4 regions of the Streptomyces cyaneofuscatus genome follow, and region 2 is predicted to be linked to each of the others. Evidence: riboswitches for the same ligand, from Rfam matches in the RefSeq annotation. Region 2 holds a riboswitch; each other region holds the start of a gene.
What was found. A riboswitch is a leader RNA that binds a small molecule or an ion and turns the genes downstream of it on or off. The one in region 2 is predicted to bind cyclic di-AMP.

Region 1: linked by a shared signal. The riboswitch ahead of R2B67_RS16645 (M23 family metallopeptidase) and the one ahead of R2B67_RS07195 (M23 family metallopeptidase) in region 2 are both predicted to bind cyclic di-AMP.
Region 3: linked by a shared signal. The riboswitch ahead of R2B67_RS32310 (C40 family peptidase) and the one ahead of R2B67_RS07195 (M23 family metallopeptidase) in region 2 are both predicted to bind cyclic di-AMP.
Region 4: linked by a shared signal. The riboswitch ahead of R2B67_RS12910 (C40 family peptidase) and the one ahead of R2B67_RS07195 (M23 family metallopeptidase) in region 2 are both predicted to bind cyclic di-AMP.

Annotation. Positions count from the first base shown of each region.
Region 1 is NZ_CP137002.1:3,782,536-3,789,519, forward strand. Features, by position in the region: gene R2B67_RS16635 (PrsW family intramembrane metalloprotease) at 1-1,455, shown strand, start outside; gene R2B67_RS16640 (aldo/keto reductase) at 1,462-2,406, opposite strand; gene R2B67_RS16645 (M23 family metallopeptidase) at 2,556-3,599, opposite strand; cyclic di-AMP (ydaO/yuaA leader) riboswitch at 3,611-3,763, opposite strand; gene R2B67_RS16650 (PP2C family protein-serine/threonine phosphatase) at 3,974-5,203, opposite strand; gene R2B67_RS16655 (MerR family transcriptional regulator) at 5,351-6,100, opposite strand; tRNA gene R2B67_RS16660 (tRNA-Met) at 6,227-6,300, opposite strand; gene R2B67_RS16665 (CGNR zinc finger domain-containing protein) at 6,358-6,927, opposite strand.
Region 2 is NZ_CP137002.1:1,742,901-1,749,884, reverse strand. Features, by position in the region: gene R2B67_RS07205 (M16 family metallopeptidase) at 1-827, shown strand, start outside; gene R2B67_RS07200 (M16 family metallopeptidase) at 854-2,224, shown strand; cyclic di-AMP (ydaO/yuaA leader) riboswitch at 2,447-2,613, shown strand; gene R2B67_RS07195 (M23 family metallopeptidase) at 2,627-3,442, shown strand; gene R2B67_RS07190 (GntR family transcriptional regulator) at 3,697-4,404, shown strand; gene R2B67_RS07185 (HPr family phosphocarrier protein) at 4,572-4,853, opposite strand; gene R2B67_RS07180 (bifunctional acetate--CoA ligase family protein/GNAT family N-acetyltransferase) at 5,019-6,984, shown strand, end outside.
Region 3 is NZ_CP137002.1:7,298,512-7,305,495, forward strand. Features, by position in the region: gene R2B67_RS32280 (8-amino-7-oxononanoate synthase) at 1-563, shown strand, start outside; gene R2B67_RS32285 (DUF397 domain-containing protein) at 556-813, opposite strand; gene R2B67_RS32290 (helix-turn-helix domain-containing protein) at 867-1,727, opposite strand; gene R2B67_RS32295 (ATP-binding protein) at 1,978-2,409, shown strand; gene R2B67_RS32300 (LysR family transcriptional regulator) at 2,437-3,351, opposite strand; gene R2B67_RS32305 (LysE family translocator) at 3,425-4,069, shown strand; gene R2B67_RS32310 (C40 family peptidase) at 4,168-4,638, opposite strand; cyclic di-AMP (ydaO/yuaA leader) riboswitch at 4,642-4,807, opposite strand; gene R2B67_RS32315 (hypothetical protein) at 5,182-5,487, opposite strand; gene R2B67_RS32320 (ATP-dependent Clp protease proteolytic subunit) at 5,495-6,142, opposite strand; gene R2B67_RS32325 (excalibur calcium-binding domain-containing protein) at 6,306-6,821, opposite strand.
Region 4 is NZ_CP137002.1:3,039,337-3,046,320, reverse strand. Features, by position in the region: gene R2B67_RS12920 (C40 family peptidase) at 1-412, opposite strand, end outside; gene R2B67_RS12915 (hypothetical protein) at 678-1,031, shown strand; gene R2B67_RS12910 (C40 family peptidase) at 1,124-2,353, opposite strand; cyclic di-AMP (ydaO/yuaA leader) riboswitch at 2,352-2,519, opposite strand; gene pcrA (DNA helicase PcrA) at 2,835-5,273, shown strand; gene R2B67_RS12900 (M23 family metallopeptidase) at 5,364-6,984, opposite strand, start outside.

The DNA.
Region 1 (6,984 bases), 2.0 Mb from region 2:
CCGGCGGTCCCGGTCCTCCACGAGCAGCGGCCCGAGGAGGTGCTGGGCGCCGTGCCGGAGCGCGGCCGGTGGACGTACCGGCCGCGCCGCGTCTCCATGGTGTGGCGCAGCAAGGTGTTCCGCGCCGGGACGGTGATCGTGGCGCTCGCGCTGTGCTGGCTGGTGATCCTGGCCCTGGTCCGCGAACAGACGGGCCCGGAAGGGTTCGTGGTCGGCCTCGGCCTGGCGGTGCTTCCGGTGCCGCTCCTGCTGGCCGCCTTCCGCTGGCTGGACCGGGTGGAGCCGGCCCCCTGGCGGAATCTGATCTTCTCCTTCGCCTGGGGCGCGTGCGCCGCCGCGCTCGTCGCGATCATCGCCAACTCGTTCGCGATGCGCTGGATCGCCACCGCGACGGCCGATCCGGCGAGCGCCGACACCCTGGGGGCGACGGTGATCGCCCCGGTCGTGGAGGAGAGCGCCAAGGCCGTCTCGATCCTGCTGGTCTTCATCTTCCGGAGACGGGAGTTCCGGGGCGTGGTCGACGGCATCGTGGTCGCCGGCTTCACCGCGACCGGCTTCGCCTTCACTGAGAACATCCTCTATCTGGGCAACGCCTTCGACGAGGACCAGCAGCTCGGCAGCTCCGGGATCGCCTCGGTGACCGCCGGGACGTTCTTCGTACGGATCGTGATGTCACCGTTCGCGCATCCGCTGTTCACGGTCCTCACCGGCCTCGGCTTCGGCTTCGCGGCCATCAGCGCCCGCCACCACCGGGTCCGCCGGATCGCCCTGCCCGTGCTCGGCCTGCTCTTCGCGATGGGCCTGCACGCCTTGTGGAACGGCTCGTCGGCCTTCGGCCCGTACGGCTTCTACGCGGTGTACGGGATGGTGATGGTCCCGGTGTTCGGGCTGGTGACCTGGCTGGCGGTCTGGTGGCGCCGGCGGGAGCTGCGGACGCTCGCCGCCGAACTCCCCGCGTACGCCACGGCCGGCTGGCTGACCCCGGCCGAACCCCTGGCGCTCTCCTCGATGCGGACCCGGGGCGTGGCCCGCGACCTGGCCCGCCACTGGCACGGGAAGCAGGACCGGTCCCGGGGGCGGGCGGCGGCGCGCGCGGTCGCCGAGTACGAGTCGTTCGCGACGACCCTGGCCGGCCTGCGCCGCCGCGCCCGCCACGACGCGGTGGGCCCGGACTTCGCCGCCCGGGAACGGGAGCTGCTGCACCACCTCTGGCAGCGCCGGGCCATCGCGGCCCCGGCCCTCACGCACGCGGCCCGGATGACCGGCACGGGCCCGCGCCCGCAGCCGTATCCGTACCGCCCGCCGATGCCGCCGTACGGACAGGGCCAGGGACACGGCTACGGGTATGGATACGGCTACGGGCAGGGGCACGGGACCGCGTACGGCAGCCCGCCCCCGCAGCCGTACCCGTACGGCCGACACCACCCCTACGGCCCCACCGCGCCTCCCCCGTGACTCACTTCAGGCCGACGCCTCCGTGAGCGTCGCCAGTTCCGCCTCCGTCAGCTCCAGGTCCGCGACGGCCAGCAGCGCGGGGAGCTGTTCGACCGTGCGGGCCGAGGCGATCGGGGCCGCGACCGTCGGGCGGGCGGCGAGCCAGGCGAGGGCGACCGTGGCGATCTCGGCACCCCGTTCCGTGGCGACCCGGTCGAGGGCGGCGAGCACCTTCCGGCCGCGCTCCGACTCCAGGTGCTCGCCCGCCTTCGCGGAGCGGGCGCTCTCCACCGTGGCGCCCGGGCGGTACTTGCCGGTGAGGAAGCCGGAGGCCAGCGCGTAGTACGGGACGGCGGCGAGGCCGGCGCGGGCGGCGGTCTCCTGGAGCGGGCCCTCGTAGGTGGCGCGGGAGACCAGGTTGTAGTGCGGCTGGAGCGCGACGTACCGGGCCAGGCCCTCGCGCTCGGAGAAGTCCAGCGACTCCTGGAGGCGCTCCGGGCTGATGTTGGAGGCGGCGATGTGGCGCACCTTGCCGTCCTTCACCAGCCCGTCGAGGGCGGTGATGATCTCCTCGACCGGGACGGTCTCGTCGTCGAAGTGCGTGTAGTAGAGGTCGATGTGGTCGGTGCCGAGGCGGCGCAGCGACTGCTCGGCCGCGCCCTTGATGGTGGCGGCGGAGAGCCCCTTGTAGTCGGGGTGGGCGCCGACCTTGGTGGCCACGACGATGTCGGAGCGGTTGGCGCGGGAGGCGAGCCACTTGCCGATGACGCTCTCCGACTCACCGCCCTGGTTGCCCTCGATCCAGGCGGAGTAGGCGTCGGCGGTGTCGACGAAGTTGCCGCCGGCCGCCGCGTACGCGTCCAGGACGGCGAAGGACCGGTCCTCGTCGGCGGTCCAGCCGAAGACGTTGCCGCCGAGGGAGAGGGGGAAGACCTGGAGGTCGGAGCTGCCGAGCGTGCGCAGAGAAGTCATGTCGGGGTTCAACGGCGGTGGCGGGGGCGCCTATTCCATGTCCCGGCACCCGGTCGGACGCGGACAGACCGGCAGCCCTGACGTCGGGGGGTGAGCGTCAGGGCTGCCGGGGTATGCGAGGGGACGACGACGAACGACGTACCCGGGTCTCAGACGGTGAGGCCCTTGCTGTTCAGCCAGGCCGCCGGGTCCATCGCCGAGCCGCCGGCGGTGCGGACCTCCAGGTGGAGGTGGACGCCGGTGACATTGCCGGTCGCGCCCATGCGGCCGATGGTCTCGCCGGTGCTGACCTGCTGGCCGACCGAGACGTCGATCGAGGACTGGTGGGCGTACCAGATCTCCGTACCGTCCTCCAGCTGGAGGACCGTGCGGTAGCCGTACGAACCGGACCAGCCGGCCTCCGTGATCGTGCCGCCGTGCACGGCCTTGAGCGGCGAACCGGCCGCCCCGGCGAAGTCCAGGCCGGTGTGCTGGCCGGAGGACCACATCGCGCCGGACTGGCCGTAGGTCGAGGTGAGCGTGTACGAGGAGGTCGGCAGGGTGTAGCTGGCGCGGAGCTTCGCGAGGCGCTCCTCCTCGGCCTTCTTCGCCGCCGCTTCCTCGGCCGCCTTCTTCTCGGCGGCGATCTTGGCCTTGACGGCGGCCTGGGCCTCGTCCTGCTGCTTCTTCGCCTCGGCGGCGGCCTTCTCGGCCGCGACCTTCTCCTCGGCGGCCTTGGCCTCGGCATCGGCGCTGGCCTGCTGCTGCTCGGCCTGCTGGAGGATGCGGGCGCGCAGGGCCTCGCCGGCGTCGGTGGCGCCCTGGTCGGCCTCGGCGGTCGTGATGCCCGCGGTGGTGAGCGGCGCGGCGGTGACCGGTGCGGCCTCGGCCTCCTCGGCCATGAAGGCACCGACGCCGGGAAGGGACTTGGCGTCGGGGAGGTTGTCCGCGATGGAATCGGGAAGGGAGATGGAGACCGGCGGCTTGCTCTGGGCGGTGGCCATGCCACCCGCACCGACGGCCGCTATGACGCCGACCCCGAGGACGGTGGAGCTACGGGCGAGACCCCGCTGCTTGGCGACGCGGTGCTTGCCGCGCACGGGACGGATGGACTCCGCGGTGGGGTTCCACTCCTCCCACGTCCGCTCCGGACCACCGAGGCCGTCGGCAGTGAAGGGTGACGGGGCCTCAGGGGCAGGCTTGTTGGACGCCACGTGGGCGCACTCCTTTCCTTCCTTCTCGCCTACCGGGTTAGCTGACGGGTTCGGAGCAGGAAGGTCTCCTACGGGCCCCTCCGTCTCTCACGAGACACAGGCGTCCGATTCACCCCATGTAGGTGGTTCCCCGGTTCCCTTGCGGGATTCGGCGCTCGCGCACGGCGCCGTCTCTGACGACGGCTGGGACGACCGCGCTGCGTTATCGAACGTTAATAGACAGACGGGCTCGATTCCAAGCTGTTCTTGTTGATCATTAACGGCTCCGGCGGGGACTTACCGCCCACAAGCAGCGCGAATCGGACGACTTGACGACCCCTCGCCCACACCTCTTTTTCTGATGGTGTGTCAACTGTTATGCGGAGCGGCGCCCTTCAATTACGCACCGTGTCATCGCCCCGGCCGACGATCTTCACCGTCGTCCGCCGCGGCGCCTGCCCCTCCGCCGGCCGGCTGACCGCGAGCAGCGCCAAGTCGTCCGTCGACCGGCCCCCGGTGTGCAGCCGTACGTCGTCGGTGAGCGCCGAGAGCAGCTCCTCGGGGCCGGGGAAGATCCGGCCGCGCAGCCGGGCCGCCGGGTCGTAGAAGACCCCGTTCGCGTCCCGCGCCTCGGAGAGGCCGTCCGTGAAGGCGAGCAGCGTCGAACCCGGGGGCATCTCCCACTCGTCGGACCGGTCGGGCCACACCCCGAGGTCCATCCCCAGCGGCATCGCGGGCACGGACGGCGCGAGGACCTCAAGGGCTCCATCGGCGTGCAGCAGGATGGGCTCCGGGTGACCCCGGTTCACCAGCCGCAGCGAGGCCGAACCGGGCGGGATCTCGGCCAGTACGGCGGTGATGAACCCCTCCATGGCGTCCAGCCCGTACCGCCGCGTCCCCTCCCGCGCGAGCGCCCGCTCCAGCCGCTGGGCCACCCCCTCCAGGGACCGCTCCTGCTCGGCGGCCTCCCGGAACGCCCCGATGATCACGGCCACCGCCTCCACGGCGTCCAGCCCCTTGCCGCGCACATCACCGACGACCAGGCGTACGCCGTACGGGGTGTCCGCCACCGCGAACAGGTCCCCGCCGACGAACTCGTCCGCCTGCGCCGCCTCGTACCGCGCCGCCACCTGGAGCCCGCCGATCCGCTCCGCCGGGGTCGGCAGCACGGCTCGCATGGCGGTCTCCGCGATGACCCGCGCCGAGGCCAGCTGCTCGTTGCTGCGGCGCACGACCCCGTTGATGACGAGGGCCAGGGCCGCGGCGGTGAGGACCGTGATCATCTCGATGACCGGGACGACCTGGGTGGACGTGCCGTCGGAGAGCCGCATCGCGATGACGGAGAGGACCGCGGCCACGCCCGTACGGATCGTGCTGGCGAGCGAGAAGAAAGGGGCGGCGATCAGCGGCGCGGCCACGAACAGGGGGACGGCGGTGAAGTTGGGCGGGGCGAGCGAGTCGAAGAGGAGCCCGCCGCCGATGAGCAGCACGGGCAGCAGCCGGACGAACCGCCGGGTGCCGGGGTTCCGGGCCACCACCGGCCTGCCCTTCCCGGTGGAGCCGGGCGTGGCACGCCCGGGGATCCCGAGGCTCGCCCTCACGAGCCCGCGCCCCTTCTCCGCCATCCCCACCACCTGTGCACTCCTGCTGCCCGGTCCGACCACGGCTGCGGACGGTACCGCGCCCCGTCCAGGCTTCCCGGAGCCGCGCCGTGCGGCGACCCGTCATCGGCCGAATAGGGGGAAGCGGGCCTGGTGCGGAGCCCTCCGTGGTCAGTCGGAGAGCCTGCGCTCGGCGTAGATCGTCAGTGCATCCCGTACGAAGGCGGCGGTGCCGTCCCCGTAGCGATCGTAGTTCTTTCCGAAGCGCGGATCGGCGACATACATCTCGCCGAGCCCGATGACGTACGACCGGCTGGGCTCCTTGGACGACGACGACAGCCACGCGCAGTGCCGCCGGGCGATCTCCTGAGCCTGCTCACCACCGGCATCGGCCCCGGCCTCCCGGGCACTGCCCCAGTCCCGCGCGATGGCTTCGTGCTGGTCCTGGAAGGCCTTCTTCTCAGCCTCCCCGAGCGCACGCCACCACCGGTCGCCCTCCTCGTACGCCGCGCGGCCCCAGCGCTCGGTCACCTCCCGCTCATGAGCGGTGTGGTCGAACCCGTCGAACACTTCCTCGGCCATGAGTTCCCTTCCCTCCTCCGTCTTGTGGAGAGTGGTCCGCACCGAGGCGATCTGCCGTCCGATGCGCGCCTGTTCCTGTTCGAGCAGCCGCAGATGCGCCCGCAACGCCACGGCCGTGTCCCGCTGCCCTTCGAGCACACCTTTGATGGCGGGCAAGGACAGCCCCAGCTCCCGCAGCAGCAGGATGCGCTGCAGCCGGACGAGGGCGTCCTGGTCGTAGTAGCGGTAGCCGTTGCTCCCGAGCCGGCTGGGCGCGAGGAGACCGAGGTCTCCGTAGTGCCGGAGCGTGCGGCTGGTGGTGCCGGCCTTTCTGGCGATTTCCTGGATGGACCACTCCATGCCGGAAACGCTAGATCTTTACGTTGCGTCAAGGTCAACCCGGAGAACACCGGGGAACACCGGGGAACGACTCAGGCCCGGCACGCGATCAGTGATCTGATCTGCGTACCGGGCCTGGATCTTCAGTAGCGGGGACAGGATTTGAACCTGCGACCTCTGGGTTATGAGCCCAGCGAGCTACCGAGCTGCTCCACCCCGCGTCGGTGAACACAACTCTACGCCATCGGAGCGCCCGCCCCGACCACACCCCGTGCGGGTCAGCCGGTCCGATGCCGCTGGTAGTAGCGGGCGACGCGGGCCCGGTTGCCGCAGCGGGCGGCCGAGCACCAGCGGCGGCTGGGGTGCGCGGGCACGAAGAGCATCACGCAGTCCTCGGCTCCGCAGGACCGCACCCGGCTCCGGGCCGGCCCGGCCAGCAGCGCGGCGGCGTCCTCGGCGAAGAGCGCGGCGAGCCGTACGCCGGGCGCCCCCTCCCTGCGGGGGACGAGCACGAACCCCTCCCCACCCTCCCGGACAAGCTCACGGACGAGCGGGGCGGCGGCCAGCGCCCGGTTGATGCCCAGGACGGCCTCCGGCGGGGCCGGCTCCCCGTCCCGGGCGGCGTACAGGGCGGCGGCGATGTGCTCGCGTACGCGTCGAAGCTCGGCGAGATCGTCACCGTCGAGCGGACCCACGGCCTCCTCGATCCGCTCGGCCTCCAGCGCCAGCCAGGCCCGCAGTCCTGCCACGTCCCCGATCAGGTCGACGGGACCACTCGCCAGGCGCGGGCGGGTGTTGACCAGGTCGACGGCGAGGGGCTCACCGGTCAGCGGCACGGGGTCGGTCATACCGCTAACGCTACAGCTCCCCATTGACGCATTAGCATCAGCCCGCTCAAACTAATG
Region 2 (6,984 bases):
TCGGCTCCATGGCCGACCTGGACGCCGCCACCCTGGAGGACGCCCGCGCGTTCTTCCGTACGTACTACGCGCCCAACAACGCGGTGCTCTCCATCGTCGGGGACATCGACCCCGAGCAGACCCTCGCCTGGGTCGAGAAGTACTTCGGCTCCATCCCGTCCCACGACGGCAAGCAGCCGCCGCGCGACGGCACCCTGCCCGAGATCATCGGCGAGCAGCTGCGCGAAGTGGTCCACGAGGAGGTCCCGGCGCGTGCGCTGATGGCCGCCTACCGGCTCCCGCACGACGGCACCCGCGCCTGTGACGCGGCCGACCTGGCGCTCACCGTGCTGGGCGGCGGCGAGTCCTCCCGGCTGCACAACCGCCTGGTCCGCCGCGACCGTACGGCGGTGGCGGCGGGCTTCGGGCTGCTGCGGCTCGCCGGGGCGCCCTCGCTGGGCTGGCTGGACGTGAAGACCTCCGGCGGTGTCGAGGTGGAGACGATCGAGGCCGCCGTCGACGAGGAGCTGGCCCGGTTCGCCGAGGAGGGCCCCACGCCGGAGGAAATGGAGCGCGCCCAGGCCCAGTTGGAGCGCGAGTGGCTGGACCGGCTGGGGACGGTCGCGGGCCGCGCCGACGAACTGTGCCGCTACGCGGTCCTGTTCGGCGACCCGCAGCTCGCCCTGACCGCCGTGGGACGCGTCCTGGACATCACCGCCGACGAGGTGCGCGAGGCGGCAGCGGCGGCCCTGCGCCCCGACAACCGGGCGGTGCTGGTCTACGAGCCCGTCGAGCCGGCCGAGGACGCCGAAGAGGCCACCGACGCGCCCGAGGGGGCGGACAAGTGAGCGACGCCGCCGTGACTGGAGTAGCCATGGAGTACCACCCGCAGCCGACCCCGGGCACCGCCCGCCCGTGGGCGTTCCCCGCCCCCGAGCGCGGCGCCCTGCCCAACGGGCTGACCGTGCTGCGCTGCCACCGCCCCGGCCAGCAGGTCGTCGCCGTGGAGATCTTCCTGGACGCGCCGCTGGACGCCGAGCCCGAGGGCCTGGACGGCGTGGCCACGATCATGTCGCGCGCGCTCTCCGAGGGCACCGACAAGCACAGCGCCGAGGAGTTCGCCGCCGAGCTGGAGCGGTGCGGCGCCACCCTCGACGCGCACGCCGACCACCCCGGCGTCCGGGTCTCCCTGGAGGTCCCGGCCTCCCGGCTGGCCAAGGCGCTCGGCCTGGTCGCCGAGGCCCTGCGCGCCCCGGCCTTCGCCGAGAGCGAGATCGAGCGGCTCGTCGGCAACCGGCTCGACGAGATCCCGCACGAGCAGGCCAACCCGTCCCGGCGCGCCGCCAAGCAGCTCTCCAAGGAGCTGTTCCCGGCCACCGCCCGGATGTCCCGCCCGCGGCTCGGCACCGAGGAGACGGTGCGGCGGATCGACGCAGCCGCCGTGCGCGCCTTCTTCGACGCCCACATCCGCCCGGCCACCGCGACGGCCGTCATCGTCGGCGACCTGACCGGCATCGACCTGGACGCCCTGCTCGCCGACACCCTCGGCGACTGGTCGGGCAACACGGCCCAGGCCCGCCCGGTCGCGCCGATCACCGCCGACGACACCGGCCGGGTGGTCATCGTGGACCGCCCCGGCGCGGTCCAGACCCAGCTGCTGATCGGCCGCATCGGCGCCGACCGGCACGAGCGCGTCTGGCCCGCCCAGTTGCTCGGCGCGTACTGCCTGGGCGGCACGCTCACCTCCCGGCTGGACCGGGTGCTGCGCGAGGAGAAGGGCTACACCTACGGCGTCCGCGCCTTCGCCCAGGTCCTGCGCTCCACCGGACCCGACTCGGGCGGCGCCGCGATGCTCGCCATCAGCGGTTCGGTGGACACCGAGTCCACCGGACCGGCGCTGGAGGACCTCTGGAAGGTCCTGCGGACGCTGGCGGCCGAAGGCCTGACCGATGCCGAGCGTGAGACGGCCGTGCAGAACCTGGTGGGCGTCGCCCCGCTCAAGTTCGAGACGGCCGCCTCGGTCGCGAGCACCCTGGCCGACCAGGTCGAGCAGCACCTTCCCGACGACTACCAGGCCCAGCTGTACGCCCGCCTCGCCGAGACGGGCACCGTCGAGGCGACCGCGGCCGTGGTCAGCGCCTTCCCGGTGGACCGGCTGGTCACGGTCCTCGTGGGCGACGCGGCCCAGATCGCGGAGCCCGTGAAGGCGCTCGGCATCGGAGAGGTGACCGTCGTCACCGGCTGACGCACCGTCGGCACACACCAGGACGAAAGGACCCCGGCGGAGAGTGATTCGCCGGGGTCCTTCTGTATGTCCGTTAAGTGGTGATCATTCCTTTTGTTTAAAAGTGCGGCTATGTGCCCTGTGGGATGCGCGACAAATCCCCCTGTCCGTTTGGTGCCGGGAAGCCGCCCCGCCTAGCGTCGGCCCGGCTGTCCGTCACCCGTATGCCGCGTCCGCGGCGCCGGGCAGCCATCGCCGAGTCCCCGTCAGGCGCGAGCCTGGGGAGCCGGGGACCCACGCAGTCCCTGGGGTGAATCGGATCCCCGTGCCGTGACCCGGCGCGGAGCTCCGTAGGAGACCTTCCTGCTCCGAACCCGTCAGCTAACCCGGTAGGCGAGAAGGAAGGAAAGGATCAGCCCCTCCATGGCGTTCACCCGTGCCACCGGGAAGCACCGTGCCCCGAGCCGCCTGACGCGCCGCAGCGCCCAGGCCGCCGGCATCGCGGCCCTGGCCACCACCGGAGTCCTCGGCTCCCTGGCCTCCCCGGCCGCCGCAGCGGACTCCGAGGCCCCCAAGGCCGCCGAGACCGGACTCACCCAGGCCATCGCCCTCGACGCCACGCTCGCCGAGCAGATCGACGCCCAGGCCCGGGCCCAGCACCAGCAGGCCGAAGCGATCGCCAAGGCGAAGGCCCAGGCGGCCGCCGAAGCCAAGGCCAAGGCCGCGAAGGCCAAGGCGAAGGCGGAGGCCCAGCGCAAGGCCGAGGCCCGCGCCAAGGAGATCCGCGAGGAGAAGGCCCGGGCCGCCCGCGCCGCCGAGCGCGCCCGCCTCAACGCCTTCCACCTCCCGGTCGCCGGCTCGTCCGTCACCACCGGCTACAAGTCGGGCGGCGCGCTCTGGTCCTCCGGCAGCCACTCCGGCGTGGACTTCCGCGCCGCCTCCGGCAGCTCCGTCGTCGCGGTCGGCGCCGGTACGGTCGTCGAGGCCGGCTGGGGCGGCGCGTACGGCAACAACATCGTGCTCCGGATGACGGACGGCACGTACACCCAGTACGGCCACCTCTCCTCGATCGGCGTCTCCGTCGGCCAGAGCGTCAGCTCCGGCCAGCAGATCGGCCTCTCCGGCTCCACCGGCAACTCCACCGGCCCGCACCTCCACTTCGAGGCCCGGACCACCCCGGAGTACGGCTCGGACATGGACCCGGTCGGCTACCTGCGCTCGCACGGCGTCAACGTCTGACCCCCCACCTCGTCTGACCCCCACCTCGCCTGACCCCACCTCGCGCGACCCTGTCTCCCGAAGGCCCCGGTTTCCCGCCGGGGCCTTCGGCGTGCGCCGCGAAAGCCCCGTACCGCGCCACTCCATCCCGACCCTTGGCCAGAAGATATCCATCAATTCCGGCCTGCCATCGGAAATTGCGGCAGATTGCAATAGAGTCACGGAACAGGCGTCGGCCGGCCGCGTTTCGCGGGGATTAAGGCGGAGGTTCGGACATGCGCATTCCCGCGCAATCGGTATGCACGGCAATCCGTGACGACATCGTCTCCGGTGTCTACGAGCGCGGCAGCCGCCTCACCGAGGAGCTGCTGGCGCGGCGGTACGGGGTCTCCCGCGTCCCGGTGCGCGAGGCGCTGCGCACCCTGGAGTCCGAGGGCTTCGTCGTCACCCGCAGGCACGCCGGGGCCTGCGTCGCCGAGCCCACCGAGCAGGAGGCCGCCGACCTGCTGGAGGTGCGGATGCTGCTGGAGCCGCTCGGCGCCGCCCGGGCCGCCCAGCGCCGTACGGAGGCCCACCTCAAGGTGCTCCGCGGGCTGGTCAGGCTGGGCCAGGAGCGGGCCCGCCGGGGCGAAGGGGAGGATCTGCGGTCGCTGGGCGGCTGGTTCCACGAGACCCTCGCCCAGGCCTCCGGCAGCCCCGGCCTCATCGCCCTGCTCACCCAGCTCCGGCACAAGATCGCCTGGATGTACGCCGTCGAGCAGCCGGCCCGCCCGGTCGACTCCTGGGCCGAGCACGGGGCCATCGTGGACGCGGTGGCGCGCGGCGACGCGGAACGGGCCAGGGCGCTGACCGCCCAGCATGCGGAACGGGCCGCCGGGGCGCACCGGCTGCGCCGCCCGGACCGCCCCGGCCGGCGCACGGCGCCGCCGCCCCGGGTGAGTTCTTCGCAACACGGCGTAAACATCGCGGGTGCCCGCTATTAACAAGGACGCCGTATACAAAGAGAAGTAATTGCCGAGGGCTTTATTCGTGCTGCCCGAATAAAGTCGGAGTGGCTGATGCTCAGGTGTCAGGAATAACGAAAAGAGCCGTGGTCCCCCTCGGGGAACCACGGCTCACAGTCCGTCGCCGTTGTACGGTCTCGGGATCGTCAGACGGTCTCGGGGAGCTCTTCGAGCCCCTCGGCGACCAGCTTCGCCAGACGGTCCAGGGCGGCCTCGGCGTCGTCCGCGTCGGACGCGAGCACGATCTCCTCGCCACCCTGCGCACCCAGACCCAGCACCGCGAGCATCGAGGCGGCGTTGACCGGGTTGCCGTCGGCCTTGGCGATCGTCACGGGGACGCCGGAAGCCGTGGCGGCACGGACGAAGATGGAAGCGGGGCGGGCGTGCAGGCCCTCGGCCCAACCGACGTTTACGCGGCGCTCAGCCATGGTTCTGCCCTTCACATATCAACGGTTGTCTAGACCAGTCTCTCATGCGGTGCGCGATGCTGTGCCCGGCCTCCCTCCCCTCCGCGACGCCCTGACCGGGGCAGTCCTCAGACTGCCCCGGTACCGACCCCTCCGCGACCGGGACACCGGCCGTAGGCTTTGCCCATGGAGCCCTCGCCGGAGCAGAGTCCGCATCACGCGTACCCCGACCACTGGGAAGCGGACGTGGTGCTCCGCGACGGTGGCACCGCACGCATCAGGCCGATCACCACGGACGATGCCGAACGGCTGGTCAGCTTCTACGAGCAGGTCTCCGACGAGTCGAAGTACTACCGGTTCTTCGCGCCGTACCCCCGCCTTTCCGACCGGGACGTGCACCGCTTCACCCATCACGACTACGTCGACCGGGTGGGACTGGCCGTCACGATCGGTGGCGAGTTCATCGGAACCGTCCGCTACGACCGCATCAACGACCAGGGCAGGCCCGCCTCCGCCCCCGCCGACGAGGCCGAGGTCGCCTTCCTCGTCCAGGACGCCCACCAGGGCCGCGGAGTCGCATCGGCGCTGCTCGAACACATCGCCGCGGTCGCCCGCGAGCGGGGCATCCGGCGCTTCGCCGCCGAGGTGCTCCCCGCCAACAACAAGATGATCAAGGTCTTCCGGGACGCCGGCTACACCCAGCGGCGCAGCTTCGAGGACGGCTCCGTCCACCTCACGCTCGACCTCGAACCCACCGAGAAGTCCCTCGCCGTCCAGCGCGGCCGTGAACAGCGCGCCGAGGCCCGCTCGGTCCAGCGCCTCCTCGCCCCCGGCTCCGTCGCGGTGATCGGCACCGGCCGCACACCCGGGGGAGTGGGCCGCACGGTCCTGCGCAACCTCCTCGCCGCCGGCTTCACCGGCCGTACGTACGCCGTGAACCGCGCCTTCGACGAGGGCCTCACCACCCTCGACGGCGTCCCCGCCCACCGCTCGCTCGGCGAGATCGACGAGCAGGTCGACCTGGCCGTCATCGCGGTCCCCGCCCACCGCGTCCCCGAAGCGGTCGCCGACTGCGGCGAGCACGGCGTCCAGGGCCTCGTCGTCCTCTCCGCCGGTTACGCCGAGCGGGGCTCCGCCGGCCGCGAGCTCCAGCGCGAACTGGTCCGCCAGGCCCGCTCGTACGGCATGCGGATCATCGGCCCCAACGCCTTCGGCATCATCAACACCGCCGAGTCCGTCCGGCTGAACGCCTCTCTGGCCCCCGAGTCGCCCGCCCGCGGCCGGATCGGCCTGTTCACCCAGTCCGGCGCGATCGGCATCGCCCTCCTCTCCGGCCTCCACCGGCGGGGCGCGGGCCTCTCCTCGTTCATCTCGGCGGGCAACCGGGCCGACGTCTCCGGCAACGACTTCCTCCAGTACTCGTTCGAGGACCAGGACACCGACGTCGCCCTCCTCTACCTCGAATCGCTCGGCAACCCCCGCAAGTTCACCCGCCTCGCCCGCCGCACCGCCGCCGTGAAGCCCGTCGTCGTGGTGAAGGGCGCCCGCCACAGCGGCACCAACCCGCCCGGCCACGCCGTCCCGGTCAGCCGCATCCCCGACGCCACCGTCTCCGCCCTGATGCGGCAGGCGGGCGTCATCCGGGTCGACACGGTGACCGAGATGGTCGACGCCGGGCTGCTCCTGGCGGGCCAGCCGCTCCCGGCCGGGCCCCGGGTCGCGATCCTCGGCAACTCCGAGTCCCTCGGCCTCCTCACGTACGACGCCTGCCTGGCCGAGGGGCTCCGCCCGCGCCCGCCGATCGACCTCACCACGGCCGCATCCCCGCAGGACTTCCGGGACGCGCTGGCCGAGGCGCTCGCCGACTCCACCTGCGACGCCGTGATCGTCACCGCCATCCCGTGGGTGGGGGAGAACGGTGAGGCCGAGACCGGTGACGGCGAGGTGCTGGCCGCCGCCCTGCACGGCGCCGCGGCCAAAAGCCCTGCCAAGCCCGTCGCCGTCGTCCACGTGGAGATCGGCGGCCTGGCGGAGGCGCTGGCCGCCGCGAGCAGCACGGCCGCACCCCGCACCCGGCCCACGACGCTCGCCGCCCAGCCGTCCGGCCCGCCCGCCGCGACCACCGCGCCCACCCCCACGGAGCCCGCGACCG
Region 3 (6,984 bases), 5.6 Mb from region 2:
GCCTCGGTGTGCTCGGCGACGGCGGACGCGGCGCGCTCGCCGCGGCGGGACTGGCGGGCGGCGAGGGGACCGTCGCCACGCTCACCCTCTCCAAGTCCCTGGGCAGCCAGGGCGGCGCGGTCCTCGGACCGGCCCGGGTCATCGACCACCTGGTCAACACGGCCCGTACGTTCATCTTCGACACCGGCCTCGCCCCGGCGGCGGCGGGCGGCGCGCTCGGCGCGCTCCGGCTGCTGCGCCGGGAACCGGAACGGGCGGCCAGGGCCCGGGAGGTCGCCACCACGCTGTACGAGCGGCTCACCGCCGCCGGGCTGACGGCGGTCCGCCCGGATGCGGCGGTCGTCTCCGTGCGGGCCCCCTCCGCCGACGCGGCGGTGACGTGGGCCGCCGACTGCCGGTCGGCCGGGGTCGCGGTCGGGTGCTTCCGGCCGCCGTCGGTTCCGGACGGCATCTCCCGGCTGCGGCTGACCGCACGGGCGGACCTCACCGAGGAGGAGATCGGAGGAGCGGTGGCCACGATCGTCGCCACCGCTCCCCGGGAGGCCCTGGTTCCGCTCAGCTGACCTGCTGCCCGTCCAGTCCGGCCACGAAGGTGGTCCAGGCCGTCGCGGAGAAGCACAGCGGCGGCCGGTCCACGTCCTTGGAGTCGCGTACGGCGAGGAGCGCGCCGCCGGAGTCCGCGCCACCGGACCCCGGGCCGCCGAGCCGCGCGGTCTCCACACAGTTGTTCATGCCGGTGGAGCGGCTGCTGCGGTGCCACAGCAGTGGTTCAGGGCTGTGTGACGACGGGCGCGGTGCGAGACGGTCGGACATGGTGCCCCCCTCGGGCAGAGTCGGACGTCCTGTCGGTTCAGCGGATCATCGTGCTAGCGCAAGCCGCAGCGGATCGCGTCGATGAGGTCCAGCGATCCGTCCGGCGTCAGTGCGTGTGCCTGCAGAGTGCGGAAGGCCGAGCTGTACGCCTCAAGGTCTTCTTTCCGCTCCAGATAGAGGCTACTCGTCAAGTGGTCGAGAACGACCACATCCAGATCAGAAATGTTCGGAAAGGAGAAGATGACGAAAGGAGAGGTGAGTCCGACATACCCGCCGACGGAGAACGGGAGCAACTGGAGGTCCACATGCGGGAGTTGGGCCACCTGCGTCAGGTGGTGCAGCTGGTCCCGCATCACCTCGGGCCCGCCCACCTCCCGGCGCAGCACCGCCTCGTCCAGTACGGCCGTGAACCGCAGCGGCGGCTTCGCGCGCAGCACCCTCTGACGGGTCAGCCGCACCTCGACCAGGGAGTCCAGGCGGTCCGCCGGCAGGCCGTCGAGCGAGGCGCGGGTCACCGCCCGCGCGTAACCGGCCGTCTGGAGCAGCCCCGGCACCACCGAGGTCTCCAGGGTCCGCACCGTACTGGCCTGGGACTCCAGGCTGATGAAGTCGCGGTACTGGGGCGGGATCAGGCCCCGGTAGGCGTGCCACCACCCCGAGCCGCCACCGCCCGCCGACCCGGCGAGCACTTCGAGCAGGGCGCGCAGCTGCCCGTCGCGCACCGCGTAGACGTCGAGCAGACGCGTCACGTCCTCGGGGCTGACCCCGCTGGCGCCGGTCTCGATGCGGCTCACCTTCGACTGGTGCCAGCCGAGAAGGTGCGCCGCGTCCCGGCTGGTCAGTCCGGAGGCGTGCCGCAGACTCCGTAACTCCTCGCCGAGCTTCCGCCGTCGGACGACGGGGCCGTGCAGCATCCGGTTCTCCTTGCGCTGTGCGGTACGGAACGGGACGGGGCCGACACGCACCGCACGGTTCGGCCCCGCAAGGGGGCCAGTGTGCCCTTCGTCCAGGTTGTGCGGGACCCGAATTCACCGCTTCGAGCGACAGATATATGCATATCTTGGTCGAACGTCGTTACAGCGAGCTTCAACAGTGGCAGTCTGGCGCGAAGCACCATCCTGGCCGACTTCCGGTCGGCCGGGGCGCGAAAGGGACGGCGTCGCCATGGCAGACCATCAGGAAGCAACCGTCACCCTGCCGAGCGATCCGGTTTCGGTCTCCTCGGCCCGCAGATTCGTGGCCAGGACCTTGGCCGAATGGGGCCTCTCCGAGGACACGGAGCTGGCCGACACCATCCGGCTGATCATCAGCGAGCTGGCCACCAACTCCGTTCAGCACACCTTCGGCCAGTCGCCCACCTTCACCGTCGATCTGCGCCTCGAACGCGACGAGGAGCTGCGCCTCGGGGTGACGGACAGTCACCCCCGGTGGCCCCAGCGGCTGCCTGCCGCCGTGCGGCAGGACAACGGACGCGGCATGGTGATCATCCGGTCGCTGGCCAAGGAGTACGGGGGACGGCTCACGGTCGTCCCGACGGCCGAGGGCGGCAAGACGGTCTGGATCGCGCTGCCCTGGGCGGTGCCGGTCCAGGGCTGACCACAGGGCCGGGAGGGGCGGCGGGATTCAGGAGGCCGCCGCCCGCCCGAACCCGCTCCGCAACAGGGCGAGCAGCGTCGCCGCCGCGGCGGTCGCCCGGTCGCCGCGGTGCACCACGGAGATCGTCCGGCGGAACTCCGCGGGCTCCAGCCGCCGTACGGCCAACGGCGTGGCCGACAGCGACGCGACCATCTCCGGCACCACCGCCACGCCGAGCCCCGCGCTGACCAGCGCGCACACCAGCGCGTAGCCCGGCGACTCGCACACCACCGCCGGGGTGGCGCCCGCCGCCGCCAGCGCGCTCTCCACCCCGCGCCGGGGCGGATGCGCCGGAGCGCTGCTGATCAGCGGCCGGCCCGCCAGCTCGGCGACCGGCAGCCGGCCTGACCCTTCGGAGAGCCGGTGCCCGACCGCGGTCGCCAGCACCAGCTCCTCCACCAGCAGGGGTTCCACGGTGACGCCCGGCGGCGGCGGGTCGGCCACCGCCGGTTCGTAGGTGTGGGTCAGCGCCAGGTCCACCTCGCCCGCGGTGACCGCCGCGATCCCGCCCGGCGGCTCGTACTCGGTGACGGCCAGCTCGACCTCCGGATGGGCCCGCCGGAACGCGCTCAGGACCGGCGGCAGCAGATGGACCCCGGCCGTCGTGAACGTCCCCACACGCAGCCTGCCGCCCGACAGCCCGGCCAGCTGCGCCAGCTCGTGCCGCGCCTGGTCCAGCTCGTCCAGGACCCGCCGGGCCCGCCCCGCCAGCAGCTCACCGGCGGCCGTCAGCCGCGCCCCGCGATGGTGGCGCACCAGCAGCGTCGCCCCGGCCTCTCGCTCCAGCTTGGCCAGCTGCTGGGAGAGGGCGGGCGCGGTGTAGCCGAGGTGGGCGGCGGCCCGCGTGATCGATCCGGTCTCGGCGACCGCCACCAGCGCGGCGAGCCGCGTCGGGTCGTACATGAAGCGTTCCTTTAGGCAGACCCAGAAGATTGCAAGTACACGCTAAAGGCTCCGCCGGTCCAGGCTGGACCCCATGGACGCACAACTGATCGCCTTCACCGGGGTCGCCGCCGGCATGGTCGCGCTGCCCGGCGCCGACTTCACCGTCGTCGTACGCAACGCCCTGGCCTCGCGCACCGCCGGTCTGGCCACCGCCCTCGGCGTCGCCGGGGGACTGCTCGTCCACACCGCGCTCGCCGTGGCGGGGCTCGCCGCGGTGCTGGTGACGATGCCCGTCCTCTTCCGCACGGTCCAGCTGCTCGGCGGCGCGTACGTGCTCTACCTCGGGATCAGCGCCCTGTACGCGATCCGGCGCCGGGTCTCCGAGGAGGGCCGTACGCCGGAGCATGCACCGGGGCCGAAGGAGCCCGAGGGGCTCGGGCGCGCGCTGCGCCAGGGATTCCTGACCAACGCGCTCAACCCGAAGGCGCCGGTCCTCTTCCTCAGCCTGCTGCCGCAGTTCGTCCCGGACGGGCAGCCGCCGCTGCCCAGGACCCTCCTGCTCGCCGCCCTCGTGGTCGCCCTCGCCCTCGTCTGGTTCTCGGCCCTCGCCCTGCTCGTGGACCGGCTGGGGCGGTGGCTGCGCCGGCCGCGTACCGCCCGGGCGATCGAGGGCGGCAGCGGCGTGGCGCTCACCGGACTGGGGCTGGCGCTGGTGACCGGGCCCCTCCTGCGCTGAGGTGCGCCGAGGGGCCCGTGCGCCCGCAAGGGACGGAGCGTCCGGCCGCAAGGGACAGAGAGCGCCCGGCCGCAAGGGAAGAGCGTCCGGCAGGTGGGTCAGCGGACCCGTCCGTACCAGACGCTCTTGGACCAGATTTTCGCCTTACGCACCACATCCCCGGATTTGGGGGAGTGCCAGATCTTCCCGCCCCCGGCGTAGATGCCCACGTGGTAGACGCTGCGGCCGGAATGGAAGAAGACCAGGTCGCCGGGTTTCCGCTTCGACGAGGAGATACGGCTGGTCTTGTTGTACTGCTGCTGTGCTGTGCGGGGAAGCTTCTTCCCCGCCTTCTTGAACGAGTAGACAGTCAGCCCCGAGCAGTCGAACCGGCTGGGACCCGCGGCCCCGTACTTGTACGGAGCCCCCTTCTTCGACGCGGCGATCTTGAGCGCCTTCGTCGAGTGGGTGGCGGCCTCGGCATCGTCGACCAGACCTGGCGCCAGCATCGAGGACGTCACGGCCAGGGTGAGTACGGAAGCCGTACCGACCCGGGCGAACAGAGACGGGACATGAACCTGCGCAGACATGCGCAACCCTTCGTCAGCCGCCTGTGAAGGATGACCTGTCGGGTTCGGGCTGGCGAAGTTGCCCGGCCGCTTGACGCGGCTTCACCCCGAGGGCTTCCCGGTCTCCCGGTCGGCCCGTAATGCTCGGGTCCTCCACTCCTGCCGATCCACTCCTTGTCGACCAGTCATCCGGGAAGCGGCAGGACTCGGCGTCCACCCGGACCGCCCCGCCGCGGTGGCGGGGGCTTGTCGTCCCAGGGATCTTGACTCACCAAGTGCCGGATTTCCGAGCCGAAACAGTGATTTGTGAGTCTCCTCACCACTGATCCATTCAGGTGGACAGGGTGGATTCGCCCCCGCCGACGAGCCGGGCGCACGCCCCCGTACCAGCGACGAAAGGCCGCATTCCGGGTACGGCTCCCGCGTCGAGCGCAAGTTGGGGCGTCGCTCGTGCGGGTGATCGCCTACGCCGAACGAGCGAGGGAAATTGATCGCGGCACCGGGCGTGTCGCGCGCGGGGCGACCGGCCCGCTCCCGTAATGCGCTCCCGGCGCGCGGAGCGGTTCAGTTCGGGGTCGGCGGCACGGCGACCCTGCCCGCCCGCCGCTCGCCGTCCAGCACCCGCAGGGCCCGTGCGAGCGTCGCCGCGTGGATCTGCCGCTCGCCGCGCTCGTGCATCAGGGAGAGGGCATCGCGCAGGGCCGCGGCCCGGGAGACCAGGGCCTGCGCGGCTCTCAGCGCGCTGTAGGTGTCGCTGCCGCGCGCCGGGTTGATGCGGCCCACCTGGTCGAGGACCGCGAGGTAGCAGTCGATCAGCTCACCCTCGGCGCGGGTCAGTGCGGGTAGGGGCGGGAACTCCGTGGGTTCCATGGGCGGTTCACCTCACGTCGTGCGGCGGCTGGGAGAGTGTGCGGTTCTCCACGACGTGGTCCACCAGCCCGTAGGCGCGAGCGGCCTCCGCGTCGAGGATGGTGTCGCGCTCGATGTCGGCGGTGACCCGCTCGGCGGTCCGGCCCGTGTGCCGGACCAGCATGCCCGTGAACAGCTCGCGGGTGCGCACCAGTTCGCGCGCGTGGATCTCCAGGTCGGACGGCTGGCCCCGCAACGGCTCTGCCAGCGCGGGCTGTTGAATGACTACCCGCGCGCCGGGCAGGGCATGTCGCCGCCCCGGAGCTCCGGCCGCCAGAAGAGCGGCCGCGTAGGAGCCGGCCTGCCCCAGACAGAAGGTCTCCACCTCGCAGGTCAGAAACCGCATCGTGTCGTAGACCGCCGCCATCGCCCCGAACGAGCCGCCGGGGCAGTTGATGTACAGCGACAGCGGCCGGTCCGGCTCAGCGTGCTCCAGATACATGAACTGCGCGATCAGATCGCTCGCCGCGGTGTCGTCGATCGGACTCCCGAGGAAGACGATCCGCTCGGACAGAAGCTTGGAGTACGGGTCCTGGGTCCGGGTCCCGGTCGCGGTGCGCTCGGTGAACTCGGGCAGTACGTAACGGGCGTCGGGTCGGGCATCGGGTCGGATCATGGCGGAGCCCCTCTCCTGGGTGCGTGACGGAACGCAGGCGCGACACAGGTCCGCCCTGCGCTCACGTCCTGTCAAAAATGTACAGGACGTACAGAAGAGAGGGAGGGTTGACGCGTTCGCGGGACCGAAGAGAGGGGCGGTGGGTGTCTATTCGCCTGTTCGTCTATTCGCAGCCGACTCCGTCACCGTCACGGTCGAGGTGGGAGTCGTACCCGGGGTCGCCTCTCCTGATGGGAGCGGCGCCCGCCGCACGGACGGCGGTGCAGTTCTTGTAGTACGTGGATCCCCCGCCCGAGTCGTCGCCCTCGTCGTAGACCGGGTCGGGCGCCTCGGCGGCGGGCTCGGGCGGCGGAGCGGTGACGGTGACTCGTACCTTCTTGATTTTCGTGACCGTCGGGGCCGGCTCCGGGCTGGCTGTCACGGTCACCTTGGCCGTCTCCGTCACGGTGACGGTCACCGTCGGCCCGGGCTCTGTCTTCACCGCCGCTGTCTGTACAGCTTCCGGCTCCTCGCCGGTGGCGCCGATCCCGATGCCGAGCAGGAACAGCACGCCGGCGGCGGGAAGGATGACGCGCTTACGGGCCCAGCGTGGTCCGGGGGAAGGGTCCGGCGGCGGGACGGTGACGCCCGGCCCCCAGTCCGCTTGCCGTGACGGGTGCTGCGGGTCGTTCCAATTCATTGTCCCCCCAAGGAAGTTCGTGGAGGAACGACGCTAATGAGCCGGGCGCGCCCGCAGGAGGAGGATGTTCCGTTGGTGATGGAGTTGTGACCAAAGAGCGGGGGAGTGATGGTCACGGCTCAGCGGTGGAGTCGTGTTGTGCGGATGCCGCGCGGCTCCGGGG
Region 4 (6,984 bases), 1.3 Mb from region 2:
GGTAGCTGTCGGGGTCCGAGGAGAGCGCCAGCTGTAGGGCGGGGTCGAGGGTGCCGGTGCGGTACTGGGCGGTGGCCATCGAACCGAGCGTGTGGCGGGCGGTGTTGAGGCGGTCGGTACGGCGGGCCGCCTCGTCGGCCAGGGCGTCGACGGCCCTGGTGGCGGCCGCTTCCTTCTCCTTCGCCCCGTTGTACTTCTCGGTGGCGACCTCGGCGTCGTGGTAGAGCCGGTCGACCTTCGCCCGGACCTGGGCGGCGGTGGGAGCGGGCTCGGCGGGTGCGGCGCCGGCCCCGGTGGCCGAGGTGGCGGTGGCGGCCCCGGCGAGCGCCAGGGTGGCGGCGGTGCGGGCAGCAGGGCCGGTGAACGGGCGCTGCTTGGGTTTCCGGTGAGCGGATTTCCGGTGCGCGGCCACGGGGGCGGCATCCTTCCTGTCGGCTGCCCGCCGGGGGATACCGGCAGGTCCGGCAAGGACGCTATGCCGGGCGCACGGAAAAGGTTCGCCATGACAGCTATTGCCCGGATGTGACGTTTCGGCGCTGCCGAATGACCGGGGGCGTCAATACGGAACTGATCATTCCGGCAGGTTCGGGCACGGGGCGCCCAGTTCCGGCGAAGGTGTCGAGGAAGGCTTGCCTCACTGCTGGGTAAAGTTTTGGCCATGGCTAGGCTCCGGAGCCATGGACGTACTCATCAATGTCTTCGTCGCCCTGCACATCATCGGCATCGCCTCCCTGCTGGGCGGCTTCCTGACCCAGATGAAGGCCATGGGCGCGGGCACCGCCCGCTTCGTTCCCGCCATGCTGCACGGCGCGCTGACCATGCTGGTCACCGGCGTCGCCCTGGTCGGGCTCAACCAGGCCGACGACCAGACCGTGAACAACATCAAGATCGGCGTGAAGCTGGCGCTCCTCGTCGTCATCCTCGCGCTCGTCTACGTCAAGCGGGACGAGGAGAAGGTCGAGAAGGGCGCGTTCGCGGCGGTCGGCGGCCTGACGGTCGCCAACATCTTCATCGCCACGCTCTGGACCTGAGGGGTCCCGGGCTCTGGACCTGAGGGGTCCCGGGCTCTGGACCTGAGGGTTCCCGGGCCGGCCTCTCGGCGGCCGGCCCGGGACCTCCGGCACTACGCCGGGCGCACGCTGCCGTAGATCGGCATGTAGTAGATCGACTCCTCGCGGACGTTCGCCCCCGGCTTCGGGGCGTGGATCATCATCCCGTCGCCCTTGTAGATGCCGACGTGGCTGATGTCGTCGTAGAAGAAGACCAGGTCCCCCGGCTGAAGGTCGGACGTGGCGACCCGCGTGCCCACCTTCACCTGGTCCCAGGTGGTCCGGGGCAGCGTCACCCCCGCCTCCCGCCAGGCCGCCTGCGTCAGCCCCGAGCAGTCGTACGAGGCCGGGCCCGAGGCCCCCCACACGTACGGCTTCCCGATCTGGGCGCGGGCGAAGGCCAGCACCTTCTCGGCCTTCGCGGCGTAGCTGCCGTCCGTACCGGTCCCCGTACCCGTGCCCGTACCGGATCCCGGGCTCGTCCCCGTACCCGTACCGCTGCCGGAGCCGGAGCCGCTGTCCCCGCCGGACTCCTTCGCAGCCTCCTCGCGGGCCTTCTTCTCCGCCGCCTCGCGCTCCTCGCGCTCCTTGGCCTCGGCGGCCTGGCGGCGGGCCAGCTTCTCCGCCTTCTCCTTGGCCTCGGCCTCCTTCTTGCGCTCCAGCTCCGCCAGCCGCGCCTTCTCCTCGGCGGTCAGCTTCGCGAGCAGGGACCGGGCCTCGGTGAGCTTGTTCTGCACCTGCTGCTTGCTGGAGCGCAGCGTGGTCTGCGTCTCGGTGAGCGACTCCAGGCTCTGCACGGCCTCCGCGCGCTTCTTCGACGCCGCCGCCTGCTGCGTACGGAAGTCGTCGACGGCCTTCTGCTGCCGCTCCGTGGACCGGCTCATCAGCCGGCTCTGGTCGAAGTACGCCTGCGGGTCGTCCGCCAGGAAGAAGGTGGCGGTCGGCGCGATGCCGCCGGTGCGGTACTGCTCGGCGGCGAAGGCGCCCAGCTCCCGGCGGGCCTCGTTGATCTTCTCGGTCCGCTTCGCCACGTCGGAGAGCAGCGTGTCGACCTTGGCGCGCTGGGCGGTGGAGGCGGCCTTCGCCCGGTTGTACTGCTGGGTCGCGCTGCCCGCCTGCCGGTACAGCTCGTCGACCTTCTTCTGGACGTCCTCGATGGCCGGCTTCGGCTCGACGGGGGCGGCGGTCGCGCTCTGCGTGGAGAGCAGCGTCACCGAGGCCAGCGCGGCCGTCGTGAACCCGACGGCGGGGGTGGTCGTGCGCACCTTCGTGCGCGGCTTGCGATGCGATGCCAAGACCGGCATCTCCTTCCGTGGACCGCCTACCGGGTTAGCTGTCGGGTTCGGACGGAACGGAAGGCTGCCCTACGGTCCGTTGTGCGAGGGTACGGACCGATTCACCCCGGTTGTGCGTGTGGGTCCCCGGTTCCGAACTGCCGGGAGGGCAGCACGGATTCGGCAGAGGTGACCGTGAGACGCGGTTCGTCTCAGGGAGATTACGGATCACCTGACCGAGCACGCTAGCCAACCGGTGGCACCGCTGGGAAGGAGGATGAGCGATATGCCCGATACATTTTCGTGACCTTCTCGGATCGGGAGCCGTGCGCCCCCTCCGGCCGGGCGTTCCTTCACGGAACGTGGACGTCCGTTCTCCGTGCGTACGGCTGGGAACGGCCCTTTCCGGGTCCCTTCCGGGTCCCTTCCGGGTCGGTTCCGGATCGCTTCCGGTATCGCTTCCGGCCTTCGGCCGAACGTTGTCAGTGCGGCCGCCTAGACTCGGGAGGCGATGAGCAGCCTCTTTGACGACAGTTTCCTGACCGGCCTCCAGCCCACGGAGGACGGCCCGCCGCCGCCCCCCGAGGACCACGCACCCGAAGCGGTGCCGGAGGGGCTCTTCGAGGGCGTCTACGACGCGCCCCCGCCGCCCCGGGACGGGTATTACCGCGACGGCCACCCGCGCCCGGTCATCGACGCCGCCGCGCTGCTCGACGGGCTGAACACCGAGCAGCGCGCCGCCGTCGTGCACGCCGGGTCCCCGCTGCTCATCGTCGCCGGGGCCGGCTCGGGCAAGACCCGGGTGCTCACCCACCGCATCGCCCACCTGCTGGCCGAGCGCGGGGTGCACCCGGGGCAGATCCTCGCGATCACCTTCACCAACAAGGCCGCCGGCGAGATGAAGGAGCGCGTCGAGCAGCTGGTGGGCCCGCGCGCCAACGCCATGTGGGTCATGACCTTCCACAGCGCATGCGTCCGCATCCTGCGCCGCGAGTCGAAGAAGCTCGGCTTCACCTCGTCGTTCTCGATCTACGACGCCGCCGACTCCAAGCGCCTGATGGCCCTGGTCTGCCGCGATCTCGACCTGGACCCCAAGCGCTACCCGCCGAAGTCCTTCACCGCCAAGGTCTCCAACCTCAAGAACGAGCTCATCGACGAGGAGACCTTCGCCGGGCAGGCCGCCGACGGTTTCGAGAAGACCCTGGCCCAGGCGTACGCGCTCTACCAGGCCCGCCTGCGCGAGGCCAACGCGCTGGACTTCGACGACATCATCATGACGACGGTCCACCTCCTCCAGGCCTTCCCGGACGTCGCCGAGCACTACCGCCGCCGCTTCCGCCACGTCCTGGTCGACGAGTACCAGGACACCAACCACGCCCAGTACACGCTGGTACGGGAGCTGGTCGGCCCGGCCGGGGAGGCGGACGCCCCCGCCGAGCTGTGCGTCGTCGGTGACGCGGACCAGTCGATCTACGCCTTCCGGGGCGCGACCATCCGCAACATCCTCCAGTTCGAGGAGGACTACCCGAGCGCGAAGACGATCCTCCTGGAGCAGAACTACCGCTCCACGCAGACGATCCTCTCCGCCGCCAACGCGGTCATCGAGCGCAACGAGAGCCGCCGCCCCAAGAACCTGTGGACCAACGCCGGCTCCGGCGCCCGCATCACCGGCTATGTGGCCGACACCGAGCACGACGAGGCGCAGTTCGTCGCCGACGAGATCGACCGACTGACGGACAAGGGCGACGCGAAGGCGGGCGACGTCGCCGTCTTCTACCGCACCAACGCCCAGTCCCGTGTCTTCGAAGAGATCTTCATCCGCGTCGGCCTGCCCTACAAGGTCGTCGGCGGCGTGCGCTTCTACGAGCGCAAGGAGGTCCGGGACGTCCTGGCCTACCTCCGCGTCCTCGCCAACCCCGAGGACACCGTCCCGCTGCGCCGCATCCTCAACGTGCCCAAGCGCGGCATCGGCGACCGCGCCGAGGCCATGATCGACGCCCTGTCGCTGCGCGAGAAGATCTCCTTCCCGCAGGCGCTGCGCCGCGTCGACGAGGCGTACGGCATGGCGGCCCGCTCCTCCAACGCCGTCAAGCGCTTCAACACGCTGATGGAGGAGCTCCGTACGATCGTCGAGTCCGGCGCCGGACCCGCCGTCGTGCTGGAAGCGGTGCTGGAGCGCACGGGCTATCTCGCCGAGCTCCAGGCCTCCACCGACCCGCAGGACGAGACCCGTATCGAGAACCTCCAGGAACTCGCCGCCGTGGCCCTGGAGTTCGAGCAGGAGCGCGGGGAGGAGGAGGGCGCCGGCACGCTCGCGGAGTTCCTGGAGAAGGTCGCGCTCGTCGCCGACTCCGACCAGATCCCCGACGAGGACGAGGACGGCTCCGGCGTCATCACGCTGATGACCCTGCACACGGCGAAGGGCCTGGAGTTCCCGGTCGTCTTCCTCACCGGCATGGAGGACGGCGTCTTCCCGCACATGCGGGCCCTCGGCCAGACCAAGGAGCTGGAGGAGGAGCGCCGCCTGGCGTACGTCGGCATCACCCGCGCCCGCGAGCGGCTCTACCTGACCCGGGCGGCCATGCGCAGCGCCTGGGGCCAGCCCTCGTACAACCCGCCCTCGCGCTTCCTGGAGGAGATCCCGGAAGCGCACCTGGAGTGGAAGCGCAAGGGCCCGATGGCCGCCCCGGCCGGACCCACCTCGGGCATCACGTCCTCGCTCTCCTCCTCGCGCGCCCGCTCCGGCCCCTCGGGCTTCGCGACCCGGCGCACCACGGACAAGCCCACGGTCACGCTGGTGGTCGGGGACCGGGTCACGCACGACCAGTTCGGGCTCGGCACGGTGACGGCCGTCGAAGGGTTCGGCGACCAGGCCAAGGCGACGGTGGACTTCGGCGACGAGCGCCCGAAGAAGCTGCTCCTGCGGTACGCGCCGGTCGAGAAGCTGTAGGGCGGGGCGTACGGGGATTACGCGAGAGGGGCGGTACGGGCTTCTGCTGAAGCCGTACCGCCCCTCTTCCGTATGTTCGTACGTTCTCCGTCAGGTCGGGTTGACGCCGTGGCTCCGCAGCCACACCAGCGGGTCGATCGACGCGCCGCCGCCGGGCCGGACCTCGAAGTGCAGGTGCGGGCCGGTGGAGTTGCCGGAGCTGCCCGCGTACGCGATGACGTCACCGGCCTTCACCGGGCCGGACCGGATCTTGGTGCTGCTGAGGTGGCAGTACCAGGTCTCCGTACCGTCGGCCATGGTCACGATCGCCATGTTGCCGTAGGCGCTGTTGTACTGGGTGCGCACGGTGCCGTCGGTCGCGGCCATCACCGGGGAGCCGTAGCCGACGGGGAAGTCGATGCCCGTGTGCACGGACATCCAGTTGACACCCGCCTGGCCGTAGTAGGCGCTCAGCCCGTGCTGCTTGACCGGCAGGACGAACTTGGGGCGCAGCGCCTCGCGGCGGGCGGCCTCCTCCTCGCGCTTCTTCTTCTCCTCGGCCTGCCGCTGCTTGAGGTCGATGCGCTCCTGGGTGCGGCTCGCGCGCTGGCGGAAGTCGTCGCTGCCCTCGGAGAGCTGCTCCAGCTGGCTGTCGAGCTTGTTGTTCGCGGCGACCGCTTTGACCGTGGTCGGATCGGCGACGGCCAGCGAGGTGGTCTTCTCCGGCTTGTCCTCGTCGCTGATCCCGCTGACGGAGGCGGCCGCGATGCCCGCGACGCTCATCACGCAGGCGGAGGGGACGGCGACGGTGAGGAGAGCGGACCGCTTGGCGGGGCTGCGGCGGCGCGCTCGGCTGCGGGGGGCGGGGGTGCGGACCACGGTGAGCGGCAGGGCTTCGGAGGTGTCGCCGTCGTCGGTGGGGGCGGCTTCCGGGGCGGGGCCGGTCGCGTGATCGGTCTCTTCGAGGACGGCGAACTCGGTGGTGCCGGACTCTTCTTCGGGCGCCTGCTGTTCGTACAGCTGCTGCGAAGTCTGTTCGGGTTCGTACGCCGCGTCCTCGGGCGTGGCGCCGGAGTTCCAGGCGGTCGCGTCGTAGGCGCCGGTGTCGTACGTCCCCGTGTCGTACGCGCCGGTGTCGTACACCCCGGTGGTATAGGCGGTGGTGTCGTACGCGCCGGTCCCGTCGGCGCCGACCGTCCCGTACGCGCCGGTGTCGTACGTCGCCGCGTCGTACGTGCCCGCGTCGTACGTCCCGGTGCCGTAGGTCCCGGTGTCGTGCGTCGTTCCCGTGCCGTAGGTGCCGGTGGCGTACGCCCCGGTGTCGTACCCGTCCGTCTCGTAGGCGCCCGTCCCGTAGGGGGCTGTGCCGTACGCGGCCGTGGTGAACCCGGCGGTGGGGAACGCGCCCGTGTCGGTGGCCGGCCACTGGGCGGCCGGGTCCTGGTCGGAGGGCTGCTGCTGCCAGACGGGCGTCGCGCCGGTGTCCCACTGCTGGGGATCGGCGGTCTGGGCCGGGGCGGCGTACGCGTCGTACGTGACGGTCTGCTGCGCGCCTGTGTCCCAGGCGGAGGAATCGTACGGGCCGCTGTGGGCACCATAAGAGGTGTCGTAACCGGAAGCCGCGTAATCCGTGGTCTCGGAACCACCAGGAAGGGAACCGAAGAGCGGGTCGGTGTCGAAGCTGCCGGTCGATCGGGTGTCGTACCCGACGGTCCCGGCGTGGGGGTGCTGG